DNA from 3 places in the Sphingomonas sandaracina genome. Region 1 is predicted to be linked to each of the others. Evidence: riboswitches for the same ligand, from Rfam matches in the RefSeq annotation. Region 1 holds a riboswitch; each other region holds the start of a gene.
The links. Region 1 has a riboswitch for cobalamin ahead of U1707_RS00755 (CbtB domain-containing protein). Riboswitches for the same ligand answer to the same signal wherever they lie in the genome.
Positions count from the first base shown of each region.

Region 2: another riboswitch for cobalamin. It lies ahead of U1707_RS01185 (DUF1636 domain-containing protein); the one in region 1 lies ahead of U1707_RS00755 (CbtB domain-containing protein).
Region 3: another riboswitch for cobalamin. It lies ahead of U1707_RS14005 (TonB-dependent receptor plug domain-containing protein); the one in region 1 lies ahead of U1707_RS00755 (CbtB domain-containing protein).

Region 1 is NZ_JAXOJK010000001.1:191,350-198,039, forward strand. It holds gene U1707_RS00735 (efflux transporter outer membrane subunit) at 1-641, shown strand, start outside; gene U1707_RS00740 (hypothetical protein) at 655-1,311, opposite strand; gene U1707_RS00745 (TonB-dependent receptor) at 1,542-3,965, opposite strand; gene U1707_RS00750 (CbtA family protein) at 4,136-4,855, opposite strand; gene U1707_RS00755 (CbtB domain-containing protein) at 4,872-5,099, opposite strand; cobalamin riboswitch at 5,130-5,280, opposite strand; gene U1707_RS00760 (histidine phosphatase family protein) at 5,290-5,853, shown strand; gene cobF (precorrin-6A synthase (deacetylating)) at 5,832-6,635, opposite strand; gene U1707_RS00770 (cobyrinic acid a,c-diamide synthase CobB) at 6,632-6,690, opposite strand, start outside.
Region 2 is NZ_JAXOJK010000001.1:297,812-304,501, forward strand. It holds gene htpG (molecular chaperone HtpG) at 1-465, opposite strand, end outside; gene U1707_RS01170 (peptidylprolyl isomerase) at 634-1,311, shown strand; gene U1707_RS01175 (NAD(P)/FAD-dependent oxidoreductase) at 1,388-3,004, opposite strand; gene cobO (cob(I)yrinic acid a,c-diamide adenosyltransferase) at 3,071-3,676, shown strand; cobalamin riboswitch at 3,850-4,043, shown strand; gene U1707_RS01185 (DUF1636 domain-containing protein) at 4,216-4,623, shown strand; gene cobT (nicotinate-nucleotide--dimethylbenzimidazole phosphoribosyltransferase) at 4,620-5,633, shown strand; gene U1707_RS01195 (histidine phosphatase family protein) at 5,630-6,220, shown strand; gene cobS (adenosylcobinamide-GDP ribazoletransferase) at 6,217-6,690, shown strand, end outside.
Region 3 is NZ_JAXOJK010000004.1:243,777-250,466, forward strand. It holds gene U1707_RS13995 (response regulator) at 1-414, shown strand, start outside; gene U1707_RS14000 (TonB-dependent receptor) at 476-2,542, shown strand; cobalamin riboswitch at 2,563-2,776, shown strand; gene U1707_RS14005 (TonB-dependent receptor plug domain-containing protein) at 2,894-4,792, shown strand; gene U1707_RS14010 (ABC transporter substrate-binding protein) at 4,789-5,601, shown strand; gene U1707_RS14015 (FecCD family ABC transporter permease) at 5,783-6,690, shown strand, end outside.

The DNA.
Region 1 (6,690 bases):
CAGGATCGGACCTGCCGCCGCTGCCGCCGCTCGCGTCGCTCACCCTGCCGCGCGACCTGCCACTGGTAGTTCCCTCCGATCTCGTTGCGCGCCGGCCCGACGTGCTGGCGGCGCGCGCGCAGCTCGAAGGGGCAGGGGCCGATGTCGGCACCGCGATCGCCGCGCGTCTCCCGGCGATCTCGCTCAGCGGATCGGCGGGCGGGACGTCGGAACGGTTTGGCGACATGTTCAAGAGCGGCAACCCGTTCTGGACGCTGATCGGCGGGATCACGCAGCCGATTTTTCATGCGGGCGCGCTTCGTCATCAACAGCGTGCTGCCGAAGCGGCGCTGGAGGGGGCGAAGGCGCAGTATCGGGCGGCGGTGCTTCAGGCGTTCGGCGACGTGTCCGATGCGTTGACCGGGCTGCGGACCGATGCCGATGCGCTCGACTCTGCGACGCGCGCGACCGATGCGTCGGGTCGTGCACTTGGGTTCGTGCGGCGTCAGCTGGCGCTGGGCGATGTCGGTACGCCGGCGCTGCTCAACGCGACCGCGACGGATGCGCAGGCGCGGGGGCAGGCGGTGCAGGCCCGTGCGGCCCGGCTCTCCGATACGGTGGCGCTGTTTCAGGCCGCGGGGGGCGGCGTAGTCGGCGGATGATCGCCCGTCTTCGTCAGCCTCCCGGCTTTTCGATCCAGATCGTGGCGTGCGGCAGGTCGAGGACGATCCGCTTGCCGGCAAAGGCATCCCAACCGATCCAGCGTCCGCCTCGACCGTCGTCATGGACGGGAAGCGTCAGCGCGCCGTATGTGACGGTCCGAACGACGCTCGCCGGTTGGTGAGCCGCGTCCGCATGGAACGGGATCGGGCTATCGCCCCATGCCGCGCTGTAGCCGTCCGTCGTGAGCGTGAGGCGGATGGGAATGGAGCGGGTGCCCAGCGACGCCATGTAGGATTTGCCTACCGCAGCGATCCGGCCCGTACTAAAATCGAGCCGCACCATTTCCTGCGTCAGCACATCGCGACCGACGTCCAGCATCGTGCCGTCCGTTGCGACCGCGCCGAACTTCGCCTTCGAGATCGGCCGATAGGTCGAGCGCAGCTTGACGTCGATGGTCGGGCGCAGCGGGAGCGCGTCGGTCGTCGCGGTCCGCGCGGATAGATCGGGCATATGCGGCAGCCGCTTGGCGAGCGGCTCGGCGAGCGTGGTCGTCGCGGCGTCGGGATCGAGGACGGCCTTCACGGCGATCGTCCGGACCATCGCGGCAACGTGAAGACCCGATTGCGTGACGGCGATCTGGTCGGACTGAATCGTATGCCAGACGGGCATGGACAACATCCTCGGTACGGATGTCGCGACGAGGCGAGGTCTTTCGCCTTCCGAAGAGGATACGCCGCCGGTTGGATCCCGGTTTGCCGAGGAGCCAGACGACGACGCGTCGCGACGATGTCACCCGATGCCGCGATCGTCTTACAAGCGCCTTACGCGGCGCGCGGACGTCATCTGATCATACGGCAATTGCGCGCGGATCACGCGGCGGCGCGTGATCCGCGCGCGTCTCAGAAGCCCTTCTTCAACGAGATGAACACCTGGCGCGGGGTGCCTGCGAGCAGAGTCTGGTTGTCGCCGCTGGCGGTGAACCCGTTCGTGCCGACCGTGGAGATATACTTCTTGTCGGTGAGGTTGGTCACGCTGCCCTCGATCGCGACGCCGTGCATCGGTCCATCGCCTTCGAACCGGTAGCCGATGCTCGCATCGACCAGCACGCGCCCCGGCACCGATTGATCGTTGAGATACGTGAAGTAGCGCTTGCTCATGTAGTCGGCGCCGACGCGACCGGTGAAGCCGGACTGTTCGATCACGATCTCGCCCTTGAGCATGTGCTCGGGGCTGTCGACCGCCATCTTGCCATCGGTCGCGACCAACACCGCGCCGCTCGCGGACAGGACGTCGTCGGCGTATTTCGACTTGTTGTACGAATAGCTGGCGAACAGCGATACCGGCGTGAAGATCCGGTAGTTGACCGCGACTTCGGCGCCGTAGGTGTGGACGCTGCCGACGTTGTTCAGCGTCGCCGGATTGCCGATGATCCCCGCGCCGTTGGAGAAGCCGAGCAAGCGGTTCGAGAAGTCGATGTAATAGCCGACGGCCGACGCCTGCAGCGGACCCTGGCGGAAGCGCAGGCCACCCTCTGCAGTTTTCGACCGCTCGGGCTTCAGCTGGCCGCGGATCGCGTCGAACCCGGCCTGCGTGGTCGAGAACGGCCCCGTCGTTGCGGACGAGACATAGGCGCGCACGTTCTCCTTATAGTCCGCGAACAGCTCGGCGCCGGGCGTCAGCTTGAACAGGATGCCCGCCTGCGGCTGGAACCAGTCCTTCGCGCTGATCTTGCCGACGGCCAGCGGCGAGGTCGTCGCCGGCAGCATGATCGCGCGGTTGGTGACGTAGAATCCCTTCCAGCCTGCGTTCAGGACCAGGCGATCGTCGACGAGGCGGATCGTGTCGCCGACATGATACTGGATCGTATCGGTGGTGTATTTGCCGTCCCACTGCGTGGCATACGGATTGCTCTGGAACTGCAGCGTATCGCGGTTCGGCGTGGCGCTGTCGGTCATCCCGTAGAACCGGCGCGCCTGCGTGAACGTGTTCGTCTCGTACCAGCCGCCCAGTTCAAGCGTGTTGGCGCCGTGCACATAGGCCAGATTGCTCAGCGCACCGCCGCGCTTCATCGCATATTCCGTGGTGCGGAACCCGAGCGGGCTGGCCGCGGTGATCGGCGTACCATCGGCGTTCGGCGCACCTGCCGGGGTCGGCGAATACGGCGTGATCCACGACCCCTGGCCCTCGTTGTCGTGATAATAGCCGGTCGTGCTGAGCGTGAGTTCGGGCGTCAGATTGGCATCGAACGTGACGCCGCCGAGATAATCGCGCCGCAGACCGCCGGCATCGTAATAGGCATCGTCGACCGTGCCGAAGCCAGCCGGGAAGGTCGTGCCGGCGCCGGCCCAGGGTTGCGCGGTGCCGACGGCGACCGCTGCCTGGTTCTGCGCGACCTTCGCGATCTGCAGCGCGAGCGGATAATTGTCGGCGATGTTGTCGTTGCGCAGTCCACGACGACGGATGATGTCGAGGCTGAGATCCTGGTAATCCTGCTCGCGGCGATCCGAGAAGTTCAGGAACGCCGACAGGCTGCCGAGCGCACCGAGATCCTTGACGATCTTGCCGTTGGCCTGATGCTGGCGCTGTACGCCGTCGCCTTTCCATTTGTCGGTCGAGAGAAAGCCGTAGCTCAGATACCCTTTCAGGCCGTCGCCCAGATCGCCGCTGTCGACCCGAGCGAACGCGCGGTAGGTGTCGTTCGAACCGTAAGTGGCGCCACCGGTCACGTTGGCTGTGTCGCGAGGCTTGTCGCTGAAGAATTCGATCGTGCCGCCGAGATTGCTCGTCGATGCCGTGCCGAGCGCGCCGGCGCCCTGCGCGACATCGGTGCGCGCGACGTTCTCCGAGATGATCGCGCGGCTGATGTGCAGGCCGTTGACGTTGCCGTAGCTCATGTCGCCGAGCGGCACGCCGTCGAGCGTGAAGCCGAGCTGGTTCTGGTTGAAGCCGCGCAGCGAGATGCGCACCGCCCATTCATAGGCGCCGAACGGGTCGGCGGCCTGGAAGTTGACGCCCGGCAGCTTCTGGATCGCCTTGAGCGGGCTAGATCCCGGCGTCAGGCGCGCGATGTCGGCGGCATTGACGCTCTGGACCTGGCGGCTCTGCCCGAAACCGAGCACGACGATGTCGCCGGCCGGGGCGTCCGTCTCCACTGGCGCTGTCGCCGGTTGCGCGGTCATCGGTTGCTCGGCCGTTGCCTGCGCCGTCGTTGCGGGGGTGGCCGACGGGTCGGTGACGGTCTGTGCCGCTAGCGGTGTCGCACATGCGCTTGCGGCGAGGACATAGGGGGCCGCGCTGGCGAGCAGGCCGGAAAGACGGTTCATGGTAGTTCCCCGAGCCGCCCCAGTGCGACTTCGGGTTCGCCATTGCCGCGGGACGTTACGGGCCGGCGACGCTTCGATGACGTTCCCGCGACTCCCCGCGTTTATCCGACCGGACGAGCGATTGGGCCCGTCGGCAGTCGGACGGGCGCCGACTGCGTGAGCCGTGCCAGTTAGACAGTGCGCCGATCACGCAGAATGCGATCGACCTGCCAGCCGAACGCGATCCCGATGACGAGGAACAGGATCGTCTGCGTGGCGATCGACGCGACCCTGAATTGCCAAAGCAGGCTCGCCGGGAATGTCGCCGGAACCTCGTCGATGGTCGGCAGGAGCAATTGCAGCGCGGCGACCAGAACGACATAGCCCATGACGCCGGCCAGGATCGCATCGATCGCGGACCACCGCCCGCTCAGACGCTGCCGTATCCAGATGCCGGCAACCGCGGCCAAAACCGAAAAGCCAATCATTCCGAAATAGGCGACGGTCCTGAGCCTGACGGTCTCGTGAAGTCCCACTGCCGGCGGGGTCGGCGGGTATTTGATCGCCGGTACGACGACGATCACGACGATGGTCAGCAGCGCGAGCAGCAGCGACAGGCTGCGCGGGCCGATCCGGACCACGCGACCATAGAGTACCGCAAATACGATCGCGAACAGCCCGCCGAGCGCGGTTCCGTACATCAGCATCGCGGTAAAAAGGCCGGCCGTCTTCTGGACGGTTCGACTGACGAGGTCTTCGTCCATGCCGGGCATGGCATGGACCGCGTGGGCGGCTTCGAAGGCGATGGCGGCGTCGATCCTGGGCTCGGCGAAGATCAGTGCGAACGTCGCGGCGACCACGGCGCCGAGAATGCCCGCAAGCATGCCGTGCCACAGCATATGTTTCATCATGAAGGCAGACCCTGTCTTAGTGGCAGGGGAAACCCAGCAGATGCCGTCCGTCGTGGACGTACTCATGCACGTACATGCCCTGGAACAGCGCGAACGCGCCCTGTTCGGTGCTGACGAAATACAGCATGATCAGCGCGATCACCGTGCCGAGGACGGCCCAGGGTGCGATCTCGTCGAGCGGAATGCCGGGTGTCGTCCCGATCGCGATGTACGGGTCTTGCGGGGATAGCGCGCGTGCTGCCATGTTCAGTCTCCTACCGGGATCTCGCGCCCGGCGAACGTTGAGGCGTCGGGCGGGGTCTGGCTCTCGACAGGATAAGCCCCGTCGATCACAGTGGCGCGACCGCGCCGGTATCGCACCGGCTTCCCGCCCGGCTCCGATCGTTCCGCTGTGAAGCGACGGGGCAGGGGCGTCAACCGATTTGGAGCAACCGATGGCTACCCGTCTCGTCCTGATGTGCGCGGGCGCCACGCCGACGATGCGGAGCGGTGGCTTCCCCGATCCGGCGGATCCGCTCGACGAGGGGAGCCGCGCAAAGGCCGGCGCTATCAGGCTGGACGGACCGTCTGCGGCGTGCGTCTGGTCGAGTCCGGCGGCTGCGGCGCGTGAAACCGCGATTGCCCTTGGGCTGGACGCGGTACCTTGCGAGGCGCTCCGCGATATCGATTACGGTGCCTGGACCGGGCTCTCGTTCGACGCGGTCCATGCGCGCGCGCCGAACGACCTGACGGCGTGGCTTGCCGCACCCGAACAAGGCGCACCGGGCGGCGAGACGATGGACGCCGTTGCGGAACGCGTCGAACCCTGGCTTCGCAGCATGGAGCCCATGGACCAGCCGATACTGGCGATCACGCATGCCACCGTCATCCGCGCGACGATCGCCGCAGCGCTGTCGATCCCGGTAACGACGACACTCCGGATCGACATCGCACCGCTGTCGATTACCGTGCTATCGTTCAATCGCGTTTGGCGTCTTCAGGAACTCCGTCGCTGCTGATCGTCCATCGGCGCGACTGCTGATTGCGGCGGGCGACGCATCAGGTATATGTCCATTATCCAGCCATGCTCGGCGCGCAACGCTGCACGATGCGATGCGATATGGTGCGCTATTAGGGCAAGCGGGCCCGCGACCAGCGCCTCGTGCGGCATGCCTAGATACGCTCCCCACCAGATGTCGATACCGTGAGGATCGAGCGTCTCGAAGGCGCATCCGCCGTCGAGCATGACCGCCAGCGTATCGACGCCCGTCGGCCAGCCGTCGCGTCGCAACCGCCGTCCGGTGGTGATGAGGACCGGCGCACCCAGCATGTTCAGGGGAATCGCATGTGCCGCCGTCAGCGCCTGCAAGCTGGTAATACCCGGAACGACATGGACGCGCAGCGAACGACCCTCGCGATGCAATCGCTCGGCGATCCTCAAGCTGCTGTCGTACAGCGATGGATCGCCCCACACGAGCAGCGCCAACCGTCCGCCTTCCGGCAGGTACGTGTCGATTGCAGTTGCCCAGCACGCGGCGATCGCGTCATGCCAGTCGTCGACCGCGGCCAGATAGTCGCCATCGGTACCGCGCTTCGGCAGGTCGAACTCCACGACCTGCGTCCCGCCGGTCAGGACCGCGGCGCAGATCGTTCGGCGCAGGTCGATCAGGTCCGATTTCGCATCGCCCTTGCGGGGGAGCAGGATGACGTCTGCGGCGTTCATCGCAGCCTCCGCCGCCCGCGTCAGGTGATCGGGATTGCCGGTACCGATCCCGATCAGATGCAGGTCGATTCCGTTCACCGGCCATGCGCGATCAAGTGGAAGAAGGTGCCGGACACGTTACCGCGGTACGATC
Region 2 (6,690 bases), 110 kb from region 1:
TGCGACCATGAACGCGGAGTAGAACCCAACGCCGAACTGGCCGATCAACTGCGCGCCGTCCGATCCGGCGGACGCGGCGATGCGGTCCATGAAGGCCTTGGTGCCCGACCGTGCGATCGTACCGAGCGCCTCGGCCATGTCGTCGGCGGTCATGCCGATTCCGTTGTCCTCGATCGTCAGCGTCTTGGCCTCGGGATCGAGCGTGATCGCGATCTGCGTGCGGGCATCGCCCCCGACCGTTTCTGCACCCAGCAATTCGGGCGCGCTCAACGCCTCGTAACGCAGCTTCTCGCAAGCATCGGCAGCATTCGAAATCAGCTCGCGCAGGAAAACGGTCTTATCCGAATAGACCGAATGCACCATCATATGCAGCAAACGCGAAACGTCCGCTTCGAAAGCGTGGGTTTCGCCGTGCTCCGTATCGGAAGGCTGGGTATCGGCGGCTGGAACGGTTTCGTCGGTCATGTGCTGTTACGGCGCTCTTATGGGTAGGGACGGTCGAGAGTTGGCCGGCTTGGAGGGTAAATTCAAGAGCGCGTCGCCGTCGGACAGGATGCCTTGAGCCAGCCGATGTTGCGTCGGCCTCGCTTGGCGGTTAGCGGGCCTCGATCAGCCGCTAAAGGAATGACCAACATGCGCCGTTTTCTCATGGGATTGGCCGGAGCAGTCGGCATCGCGGCCTCGGTCTTCGCGGAACCTGCGTCGCGCGTCACGTCGGTGGCCAAACCGGGGATCGTGCGCGTCCGCCTCGTCACGTCGGAGGGTCCGATCCTGCTGGCGCTCGACGCGCGGCATGCGCCCAAGACGACCCAGAACTTCCTCGAATATGTCGATGACGGACGTTTCGACGGGACCGATTTCTATCGTGCGAGCCGGCAAAAGTCGTCGCCGAAGACCGGGTTCATCCAGGCTGGCATCCGTACCGACGCACGTCGGATCCTGCCACCGTTTCCGCTGGAGACGACGGCGATGACCGGCATCAAGCACGGCGATGCGACGATCTCGATGGCGCGGGGCATGAACCCGGCTTCGGCAGGCGGCAATTTCTTCATAACGATCGGCCCGGCGCCGGCGATGGATGCGCGCGCGGGGTATCCCGGCTATGCGGCATTCGGGCATGTCATCGCCGGTATGGACGTGGTGAAGCGCATCCTCGCCAAGCCGACCGGCGGCGGGATGGACGCGTTCAAGGATCAGATGATTTTGAAGCGCGTGGCGCTGGTGAGTGCGCGGCGGCTCGACGGGGTGGCGAAACCTACGGGATTGCCGCGGGCCTGGCTGATCAAGACGCGCCCCGATCGGGGAAAGTGAGTGGTCCGTTATCCCGGGTTGGTTCCACACCTATCCGCGTGAACATGTCCACCCCGGCGGCGGCCGGGGTCGGAGTTCATGCAATCAGGCTAAGCGCGACGGCTTCCGCAACCTTGATCCCGTCGACCGCCGCGGACAGGATGCCGCCCGCATAGCCGGCACCTTCGCCGGCCGGGAACAGCCCGGCGGTGTTGAGGCTGACGAAATCGTCGCCGCGCGTGATACGGACCGGCGACGACGTTCGTGTTTCGACTCCCGTCAGGACCGCGTCGGGATGGTCATAGCCGGGGATCTCGCGCCCGAATGCGGGCAGTGCCTCGCGCAACGCGGTGATTGCGAAGTCGGGCAGGCATTCGGACAGGTCGGTCATGTGTACGCCCGGCTTGTACGACGGGATCACCGAACCCAGCGCGGTCGACGGCCGCCCGGCAAGCAAGTCGCCGATGCGTTGCGCGGGCGCCTTGTAGTTCGACCCGCCGGCGACATAGGCGCGCGATTCCCAGTGGCGTTGCAGTTCGATGCCCGCGAGCGGGTGGCCGGGATAATCACGTTCGGGGTCGATCCCGATCACGATGCCGGAGTTCGCGTTGCGCTCGTTGCGCGAATATTGGCTCATGCCGTTGGTCGCAACGCGGCCTTCCTCGGAGGTAGCGGCGACGACGGTGCCGCCCGGGCACATGCAGAAGCTATACACCGTGCGGCCGTTCTTGCAGTGGTGCGACAGGCTGTACGCCGCCGCGCCGAGATCGGGATGGCCCGCGCATGGCCCGAACCGCGCCTCGTCGATCCACGATTGCGGATGCTCGATGCGGACCCCGATCGAGAAAGGCTTGGCCTCGACATGGACCCCTTTGGCGTGGAGCATCTCGAACGTGTCACGCGCGCTGTGGCCGACCGCGAAGACGACGTGGTTGGCTTCGAGATAGTCGCCGGTGCTGAGGTGGAGACCGCGCAATTGGCGCACGCCGCCCTCAGTGGCGACATCGAGACCGTCGACCCGCGTCGAGAAGCGGTATTCGCCGCCGAGCGCCTCGATCGTCTCGCGCATGCTCTCGACCATCGTGACGAGGCGGAACGTGCCGATATGCGGGTGCGCTTCGGTCAGGATTTCCGGGGGCGCGCCGGCCTTGACGAACTCGGTCAGGACCTTGCGGCCAAGGTGGCGCGGGTCCTTGATCTGGCTCCAGAGCTTGCCGTCGGAAAACGTGCCCGCACCGCCCTCGCCGAACTGGACGTTGGACTCGGGGTTGAGGACGCTTTTGCGCCAGAGCCCCCAGGTGTCCTTGGTACGTTCACGAACGACCTTGCCGCGGTCCAGGATGATCGGGCGGAACCCCATCTGCGCCAGGATCAGGCCGGCGAACAATCCGCAGGGGCCTGCGCCGACGACCACCGGGCGCGGACCTGTGTAGCTCGCGCCGCCCTTGGTGACGAACCGATACCCCGTATCCGGCGTGCGCTGGATGTAGCGATCCTTGCGAAAGCGCGTGAGGACGGTGTCCTCGTTCTTCAGCGTGACGTCGACCGAATAGACCAGTTGAATGTCCATCTTGTCGCGTGCGTCGTGCGCCCGCCTGGCGACGGTGTAGCGGATCAGGTCGCGCGGGGTGACGCGCAGGCGGTCGCGGATTGCGGCGGGGAGCGCTTCGTCGGCATGATTGAGCGGCAGCTTGAGGTCGGTGATGCGGAGCATGAGGGATGCTCTAGCGCCGCGCGCCGTGATCCGCCATCGGGCGCAGGGGCGGGAGCAAAAGAGGACATGACCATGCGGACCGACGACGAGCAGAATGCCAAGAGCGCCAAGCGCAAGGAAGTCCATGACCGGATCGTCGCGAGCAAGACGATCGAGAAGGGGCTGATCATCGTCCACACCGGCGCCGGCAAGGGCAAGTCGACTGCCGCGTTCGGGATGGCTGTGCGGATGCTCGGCCATGGACGCAAGGTGGGCGTCGTCCAGTTCGTGAAGGGTGCGATGGCGACCGGCGAGAAGGCGATCTTCGACGCGTTCCCCGATTTGTGCGAGTTCAAGCCGATGGGCGAGGGCTTCACCTGGGACACGCAGGACCGTGCCCGCGACATCGCGGTGGCGCGCGAGGCGTGGGACGAGGTCAAGCGCATGATCGCCGACCCGTCCTATGCGATGGTGGTGGCGGACGAACTGAACATCGTGCTGCGCTACGACTATCTGCCGGTCGACGAAGTGCTGGCAGCGCTGGCCGCCAAACCCGAGATGACTCACGTCGTCGTGACCGGGCGAAATGCGCCGGATGCACTGATCGAAATGGCCGATCTGGTCACCGAGATGACGCAGGTGAAACACCCGTTCCGGTCCGGGGTAAAGGCGCAAGCCGGCGTCGAGTTCTAGGCGGCTTCCAGACGGCGTTTAGCCCGGCCGCAACGCGCGCTACCAACGCTCCGTCATCCTGACGAAAGTCAGGATCCAGGGTAACGGGCGAGAACCTTTGTGGCCCTGGATCCTGACTTTTGTCGGGATGACGGGGTTTGCGGCAAGTCTTGCGCCGTGTCTTCCTCCCGCCTATCGCTCCACCCGCGACAGGTTCCCCCGACGCTAGCGCCGAGGGGGATGAAAATGGGAACGGGAAACACCCGGCTGCCCCTGCAACTGTACGCGGCGAGCCATCGTGCCACATGCCATTGGGATGGTCCCGAGAAGGCGGCGCGGCCGGCGTTGACCCGCGAGCCAGGAGACCTGCCCGTCGCGGTCGTCTTTCGTCCGGCCAGGGTGCGCCGAACGGACGGGTAACACCCCGAGCGACGACATCGCTTCGTGTCGCGCGAAGGCTGGAGGCGTACGCCTTTTGCCCTTCGCGTGGTGCGGGATCGACTGTCCGGAGGGGTACGCATGCCAAAAGCACATCATCTTGTAATCGTTCGAGCATCCGCATGCTGAAGCCGGCCGCAGACGGCGTCGCCGTGGTAGCCTGCAACACATGCCGCCACTCCGCCGACGCGCGCGACGACGCCGAGGGTCAGCGCGGCGGCGCGCGGCTGGTCAGCGCATTGAAGGCGGTCCAGGCCAGCGATCCGGCCTATGCCGACGTCGCCGTGCAGGAGATGCCATGCCTGTTCGCATGCCAGGATTTCTGCACGATCCACCTACGCGCGCCCGCCAAGGTCGGCTATGTGCTCGGCCGGTTCGAGCCTACCGAAGACGCCGCTCGCGCGATCCTCGACTATGCGCGCCTCTACGGCGAAAGCGCGTTCGGGCAGGTGCCGTTCAAGCAGTGGCCACAGGGCGTGAAGGGGCATTTCATCACCCGCACCCCGCCCGCCGGGTACGTCGTCGAATGACCGCGTTCGCATCGCCCGCCGCGTTTCTCGCGGCGCTGGCGGCGTTGCCCCAACCCGACGAAGCGGCGCGCAGGGCCGCCGCGCTACGCCAGGACAGCCTCACCAAGCCGCGGGGATCGCTCGGCCGACTGGAGGACATCGCGATCTTTCTGGCCGGGTGGCAAGGCCATGCGCGGCCCCGGCTCGACCGGGTCGCGGGCATCGTGTTCGCGGGCAATCACGGCGTCGTCGCACGCGGTGTCAGTGCGTACCCGGCGGCGGTGACCGCGCAGATGGTCGCCAATTTTGAGCAGGGTGGGGGGGCCGTCAACGCGCTGTGCAGCGCGGCCGGGATTGACCTGGAGATCGTCGCGATCGATCTCGATCAGCCGACCAAGGACTTCACCAGCGCACCGGCGATGTCCGAAGGCGAGTGCCTGGCTGCCATCAACATCGGCGCGGCGGCGGTGCCGAAAGGAATCGACCTGTTGATCCTGGGCGAGATGGGGATCGGCAATTCGACGGTCGCCGCGGCCTTGTGCGCCGCCAGTTTCGGGGGCTCGGCAGCCGACTGGGTAGGGCCGGGAACGGGTGTCGACGCGACCGGTATCGCGCAAAAGACCGACGCGATCGACGAAGGCCTCGCGCGTCACGCGCGATCGCTGACGACCCCGTTCGAAATCCTGAGGCACCTCGGCGGACGCGAGCTCGCGGCGATCGCAGGGGCGGTGATCGCCGCGCGGTTGGCCGGCGTACCGGTCATGCTCGACGGCTTCATCTGCGGTTCGGCGATCGCGCCTATCGCCGCCGCCCATCCCGACGTCGTGGCGCATTGTCTGGCAGGGCATCGCTCGACCGAGCCCGGCCATGCACGCCTGCTCGACGCGCTCGGGCTCGATCCGTTGCTGTCGCTCGGCATGCGGCTGGGGGAAGGCAGCGGTGCGGCGGTCGCGACCTTGATGGTGCGTGCGGCATTGGCCGTTCACGACGGCATGGCGACATTCGCGGAAGCCGGTGTTTCGGAGGCATGACGACGCCGCACATGCTGTACCTGATGCGGCATGGCGCGCCGGCGAAGGAAGGGCGCCTGCTGGGGCGAACCGACGATGCGGTGACGCAGGCAGGGATCGCGGCCTGTACGGCGCGGGCATCGCGGCTGGCCGTCGATCACATCGTCTCTTCCGACCTGGCTCGCGCGAGGGATTGCGCGCACGCGATCGCTACGCCGCTGGGGGCGGGGCTGACCGTCCGGCAGGACCCTAGATGGCGCGAGCTCGATTTCGGCGCGTGGGACGGAATGGCGCCATCGTCGATCGACCCGCTGGCGTTGGCGCGCTTCTACGACGATCCGGACGAAGCGCCTCCACCAGGCGGCGAGCGCTGGTCCGCGTTGCAGGACCGCGTCGTATCCGCGCTCGACGATCTTCCGGCTGAACCGACCCTGATCGTCACGCATGGCGGCGCGATCCGGGTGGCGCTTGCGGCAATGTGCGGCTTCGACCGGCGACAGATCTGGGCGTTCGACCTGCCCTATGCGGCTTTGCTGTCGTTGCGGGTCTGGCCGAGCGCCGACCCGGCCATGCCGTCGGTCGTCCAGATTACCGGGCTCGCGACGTGAGGCGACTGATCCTCGCATTCGGGTTCCTGACCCGGTTGCCGATGCCCCATGTCGCGGCCGAACCCGGCGATTTTGCCGCGGCGGTCCGGCTATACCCGCTGGTCGGTCTGGCGATCGGCGCGCTGGTCGCGGGTGCCGGCTGGATTGGATCGCTGATCGATCCCTGGGTCGGCGCCTGCGCGGCGCTGCTCACCTGGACCGCAGTGACGGGAGCGCTGCATCTCGACGGACTGGCCGACCTGACCGACGGCCTCGGCGCGGCGCACGGCGATCGGACGCGGCTGCTCGCGGTGATGTCCGATCCGCATATCGGGAGTTTCGGTGTCGTCGCGATCGTCGGACAGATGCTTTCAAAGCTGGTCGCACTCCACGCGATCGGCGCCACGACATGGTGGCCGCTTATCTTTATTGCCGCCGCAGCGCGCCTCGGCCCCCTAGTCTGGGCACCGCTGTTGCCGCCGTTGCGCCCA
Region 3 (6,690 bases), on a different contig from region 1:
CTCGATCTCGGCGCCGACGATTTCGTCACCAAGCCGTTCGACAGCGACGAACTGCTCGCCCGGTTGCGCGTCGCGCTGCGGCATCAGGCCACCGCCGACACCGCGCCGAAGCTTGTTCACACCGGCAATGTCACGATCGACCTCGATCGCCGCCTCGTCACGCGCGATGGCGAGGAACTGCATCTGACGCGCAAGGAGCATGAGGTGCTCGCGGTGCTGGCGCGGCATAGCGGGCGGGTCGTCACGCACGACCGGATCATCGCCGCGGCCTGGGGTGGCGACGAGGATCCGCGGATCGAATATCTCCGCATCGTGATCCGCAACCTGCGCCAGAAACTCGAGGCGCCGGATCCGGTCGGCAGCGTGATCGCCAATGAACTCGGGGTCGGCTACCGTCTGCGCACCGATAGCTGAACGACGATCGGGCCGGTCTGCCCGCTTTCCAGAGACGGGGTAAAGCTGCCATGCGCCGGCGATGATTCGCCTTCCGATCTCTGCACTCGTTTGCGTCCTCCTGTCGTCCGGCGCTGCCGTCGCGCAATCGACCCCCGAACCTGCACCCGATATCGTCGTGACCGGGCGCGGGCTGGCGCCGGCGCCGGGTGACCGCGCTTATGACATCGTCACGATCGAGCGCGATCGGATCGACGCCAATGCCAGCAACCGGCTGGAGAGCGTGCTCGCCGATGTCGCCGGCTTGCAGCAGTTCCGCCGGTCGGATTCGCGCAGCGCCAACCCGACCAGCCAGGGGATTTCGTTGCGCGGGATCGGCGGCAATGCGTCGAGCCGCGCGCTGCTGATCCTCGACGGCGTACCGCAGGCGGACCCGTTCGGCGGGTGGGTCGCGTTTCCCGCCTATGCGACGGGGCGGCTGGGTCGCATCCGCGTGACGCGCGGCGGCGGCAGTGGCTATCAGGGGCCGGGGGCGCTGGCCGGGACGGTCGAACTCGAAAGCGCGACGCCTGGCGACCTGACGCCGTTCCAGGGCAGCATCGCCTATGGCAGTCGCGACTCGGTCGATGCGCAGGGCTCGGCGGCGCTGGTCCGCGAGGGCGGGTTCGCGACGCTGTCCGGCGCGTATGCGCGCGGCGACGGTTTCACGCCGACGGTGGCCGACAGTCGCGGGATCGTCGATCGGCCCGCGCCGTACGAGCAGGCGTCGGGCGCGATCAGGACCGTCGTCGGGATCGGCGCGAAGACGGAGTTGCAGGTGAACGCCAGCGCCTTCACCGACCGGCGTGATCGTGGGTCCGAGTTCACCGACAACAAGAGCGAAGGCGCAGACGCCAGCGTCAGGCTGATCGGCCGCGGCGACTGGGGCTATTCCGCGCTCGCCTATCTGCAGACGCGCGCGTTCGCGAGCAGCTTCAACAGCATCAATGCCGCGCGAACGACCGCGATCCAGTCGCTCGACCAGTATAATACGCCGGCCACCGGGCTGGGCGGGCGGATCGAGATCCTGCCGCCGCTGGGCAAGAGCATCACGCTGCGGCTGGGCGCCGACCTGCGCGACGTCAGCGGCAAGACGCAGGAACTCTACACCTTCGTCGCGGCGGTACCGACACGGCGACGCGAGGCGGGCGGCGGCACGACCACGACGGGCTTGTTCGCCGATGGCAGCCTGGTCGCTGGAGATGTGACCTTCAGCCTTGGCGGGCGGCTGGACTGGTGGACGATCGACGACGGCTATTTGTCCGAACGGCCGCTGGCGGGGGGCGCGGCACTCACCGACCAGCGCTATGCCAACCGCGACGGCAGCGAGACGACTGGCCGCGCGGGTATCGCCTACCAGCCCGTCGAGGCGATCACGCTGCGCGCCGCGGGGTATCGCGGCTGGCGGTTGCCGACGCTCAACGAACTGTACCGGCCGTTCCGCGTCGGCAACGATGCGACTGCGGCGAACGCGTCGCTGTCGCCCGAACGGCTAACCGGGGTCGAGGGCGGCGTCACGCTGGCGCCTGTATCGGGCGTGAGTCTTGCCGCGACCTATTTCTACAACCGGGTGACGGACGCGATCGCCAACGTCACGACGACCAGCCCAGCGCAGGTCCTTCCTGGCGTGACGACCTACCGCGTCCGTCAGAATCTCGATGCGATCCGCGCACATGGGTTCGAACTCGATGCGTCGTATCGGCCGGCTTCGGGGACTATCCCGTTCGGCGTGCAGGCATCCTGGTCGCACACCAATTCGACCGTCGAAGGTTCGGGGATCACCGCGGCGCTTGACGGTCTGCGCCCTGCGCAGACGCCGCGCGACGCTGTGTCGGGGACGATCGACTGGCGGCACGATGCAGCGGCGCTGTCGCTGACCGTGCGGCATGTCGGCCGGCAGTTCGACGACGACCAGAACAGCCGGGTGCTCGCGCCCGCGACCACGCTCGACGCGTATGCTGCACTCCCCGTCATGCGGTCGCTGATCGCCGAACTGCGTGCCGAAAACATGCTGAACGAACGGGTCGAGGCGGGGATCAGCGGCGGCAACATCGTTGAGCGCGCGACGCCGCGGACGATCTGGGTCGGGCTCCGCTATGGCTTGCGTTGACCCGTGTCTGGGCTGCGACTAATGGCGGGCGCGTGAAGGGCTCCCGGCGACGGGATCAAAAGGGAAGTCGGTGCGCGGGAGGGTCGTCATGATCCGATCCGCAAGACCGACGCTGTACCCGCAACTGTGACCGGATAGCGGCCACCCCGATACGCCACTGGGTGAAGACCTGGGAAGGCGGGGTGGACGCGGCGACCCGGAAGCCAGGAGACCTGCCTCTCACGGTCGATCCACTGCGCGGGCGGGTGCTCCGGCGCGGACGAGTAGCTCCGTCGTGACGGGGCATCCTCGCGCGAGAGACGTCTGGCCGCCCTGCGAATGGTCGCAGGCGGTCTTGTTCAGGACGTGCCCATGACGAAATTCTTTCTTTTCCTGACCGCCGCGACGATCGCATCGCCCGCATATGCACAGGCCGTTCCCGACGCCGATACGCCCGAACTGGTCGTGACCGCCGCGCGCGTCGCGCAACCCGCGAGCGAAGTCGGCCAGGCGGTGACCGTGATCGACCGCGCCGAGATCGAGCGCCGCCAGACGACCGTGGTGTCCGATCTGCTCGCGACCACGCCCGGCGTCACCGTCACCCGCAACGGCTCGATCGGCGCGCTGACTAGCGTGCGGATCCGCGGCGCCGAAGCCGACCAGACCCTGGTCGTGATCGACGGCGTCCGCGTCAACGATCCGTCCTCGACCGGTGGCGGCTTCAACTTCGCCAACCTCCTGTCGAGCTCGGTCGAGCGGATCGAGGTGTTGCGCGGGCCCAACTCGGTACCGTGGGGCAGCCAGGCGATCGGTGGCGTCGTCAACATCATCACCGCGGCGCCGACCGAAGGCGTGCAGGCGCGCGCAAACGCCGAATATGGTTATGCCGACGGCGTGTTCGCGAGTGCAGGCGTATCGGGCGCGAAGGGGCCGGTATCCGGCTCGCTGACCGGGGGCTATCTGCGGACCGACGGCATCTCGTCGGCGGCAAGCGGCACCGAGCGCGATGGCTACCGCCAATATGGCGCGGCAGGGCGGTTGGGCGTCGAATTCGCGCCGGGCATCGGCCTCGACCTGCGCGGCTATTATGCGGACAGCAAGGTCGACATCGATGGGTTCCCGGCACCCGATTTTGCCCTCGCCGACGACCCCGAATATTCGAAGACCCAGGAACTCTATGGCTATGCCGGTCTTCATGCCAACTTCGCCGACGGCCGGTTCAACAATCGCGTGGCGTTCACGATCGCCGACATCAACCGCGACAATTACGATCCGACCTTCGGCGCGGACCCGAGCTTCATCGGGCGCGGCCGCAGCGAACGCTATGAGTATCAGGGCGACTTCCGGCCACTCGACCAAGTCCGCGTCGTCGCGGGCGTCGAGCGCGAGAACAGCCGCTACAGTGACGGGTTCGCGTCTGCCGACACCGGCATCACCAGCGTCTACGGCCAGTTGATCGTCAAGCCGGTCGATATCCTCACGCTGACCGGCGGCGTCCGCAACGACGATCACGACGATTTCGGCAGCCGTACGACGTTCGGCGCGAACGCGGCGCTGGCGTTGCGCACCGGCACGACGTTCCGCGCCAGCTATGGCGAAGGCTTCAAGGCACCGACCCTGTATCAGCTGTTCTCGGATTTCGGGAACCGCGGTCTCGATCCGGAAACGGCGCGCAATTTCGATGTCGGCGCGGAACAGGCGTTTCTCGGCAACCGTGCGCGCGTCGGCGTCACCTATTTTAACCGACGCACGCGCAACCAGATCGACTTCCGCGCGTGCAGCGACGCGGAGCAGGCGACGACCGGCTCGATCTGCGTCGATCGCCCGTTCGGCGTCTATGCGAACATTGCCCGCGCCGAGGCCGACGGTGCCGAGTTCACGTTGGCACTACGCCCGGTCGATGCGCTGACGCTGACCGCGAACTACAGCTATATCCGCACCGAAAACCGCTCGATCGGCGACGATTTCGGCAAGACCCTCGCGCGGCGGCCGACCCAGACCGCCAGCGTCAACGCCGATTACCGGTTCCCGTTCGGGCTGTCGATCGGCGGCACGGTTACGATGGTCGGCGACAGTTTCGACGACTCCGCCAATGCGGTGCGGCTCGATGGCTATGCGCTCGGCGGCGTCCGGGCGGAGTTCCCGATCGGCGATCGGTTCGCCGTCTATGGCCGCGTCGATAACGTCACCGACGCGTCGTACCAGACGATCGCGGGCTACGGCACCTATGGTCGAGCGGCCTATGGCGGCGTCCGGCTGCGCTTGAAGTGAGCCGCGAGGCGATCCTCCTGACGTTGCTCGCCGCGTTGACGCTCGGAGGCTGCTCCGTGCCGCCGGGCGGACGCGGCGGCGGGGGGATCGTCTCGACTAACCCGTGCGTCGATGCGGTGCTGGTGCGGATCGTGCCCGCATCGCGGATCGCGGCGATCAGCCATCATTCGCAGGATCCGGGCGGCACCTCGATCCCGCTCGACGTCGCGCGGCGGTTTCGCGCGACCGCCGGCACCGCGGAGGAAGTGATCGCGCTGCACCCCGATCTCGTCATCGCCAGCACCTATACGCCCGCGGCGACGCAGGCGGCGTATGCGCGGGCCGGGCTGAAGACGTTGCTGCTCGGCATCCCCGACTCGATCGCGGAGAGCCAGGCGCAGGTCACGCAGATCGCCGATGCGGTCGGCGCGCCGGCCAGTGGTGCGCGGATCAATGCCGACATCGATCGCGCCGTCGCCAAATGGAGCCGCCGCGCCGCCGATCCGCCCAGCGCCCTGCTGTATATCACCGGCGATCTGGCGACCGGCGGCAGCACGTTGCTCAACGACATGATGACCCGCGTCGGGTTGCGCAACGCGGCGGTGCGCTACGGCCTGACGCATACCGGCACGCTGTCGGCGGAGACGATCGTCACCCGGCCCCCCGATGTTGTCATCGCCTCCGAGCGTGTCGGGCGCGGCGCAGCGCTGCGGCACCGGCTCTTGCCGACCACGCCGCAAGCGGTGTTTCCGCGTGTGCTCATCAACTGCGGCGGCCCCACCATCCCGCGTGCACTCGAGCGGCTCGCCGCGATCCGGGCGGGGGTATGATGCACGCACGACGCATTGGGGATGCTATCCCTAAACACCACCCCGGCGGAGGCCGGGACCCAGTTGGAGAGGCCGGAATAATCGAGCGCTGCTCGCAGTTACGATCGTCCCCCAACTGGGCCCCGGCCTTCGCCGGGGTGGCGGCCGTGCGTGGAGCGCCTCCATCTGCGGACCAGACACAATGACCCGCCCCCTCAAACTGCTCGCGCTCGGCGCGCTCGTGATCGCGCTGTTCGGCCTGTCGCTTGGCTGCGGCAAGGTGTGGGTGCCGCCGGCCGCCTGGTTCTCCGCCGATCCGCGCTGGTGGATCATCCTCGAGCTGCGCCTGCCGCGCGCAGTGCTCGGCCTCGCGCTCGGGGCGACGCTCGGTCTGTCGGGCGCGGTGCTGCAGGGGTATCTGCGCAATCCGCTGGCGGACCCGGCGGTGGTCGGCGTCTCGTCGGTCGCTGCACTCGCTGCGGTGGCCGCGATCGTCTTCGGGGTCGGTACCGGACCCGGCATCTTCGTGGCGGCGATGCTGGGGGCGGGTGGCGCGGTCGCGTTGCTCGCCGCACTGACCTGGCGATCGCCGAGCGCGATCACCTTCATCCTCGCCGGGACCGTGCTGACCAGCCTCGCCGGCGCGCTCACCGCGTTCCTGATCTCGATCGCGCCGAACCCCTATGCGGTGGCGGAGGTCATGGACTGGCTGATGGGCGCACTGACCGATCGAGGCTGGACCGACGTGCAATCCGCGCTGCCGCCGATGCTGCTCGGTACGATCCTGCTGCTGACGACCGGCCGATCGCTCGATTCGCTGTCGCTCGGCGAGGTGGCGGCGCGGTCGCTCGGCGTGCGGATGGGCCGCATCCGCGTGCTCGTCGTGCTGGGAACCGGGCTCGTCGTCGGGGCGGGCGTGGCCGTGACCGGCGTCATCGGTTTCGTCGGCCTGGTCGTACCGCACATGCTGCGACCGATTTTCGGGCACCGACCCGGCGCGTTGCTGCTGCCGTCGGCGCTGGGCGGCGCGGCGCTCGTCCTTGCCGCCGACAGCCTGGTGCGGCTTGCGCCAGGGGCAGGCGAAGTGCGGCTGGGCGTTGCGATGGCGAT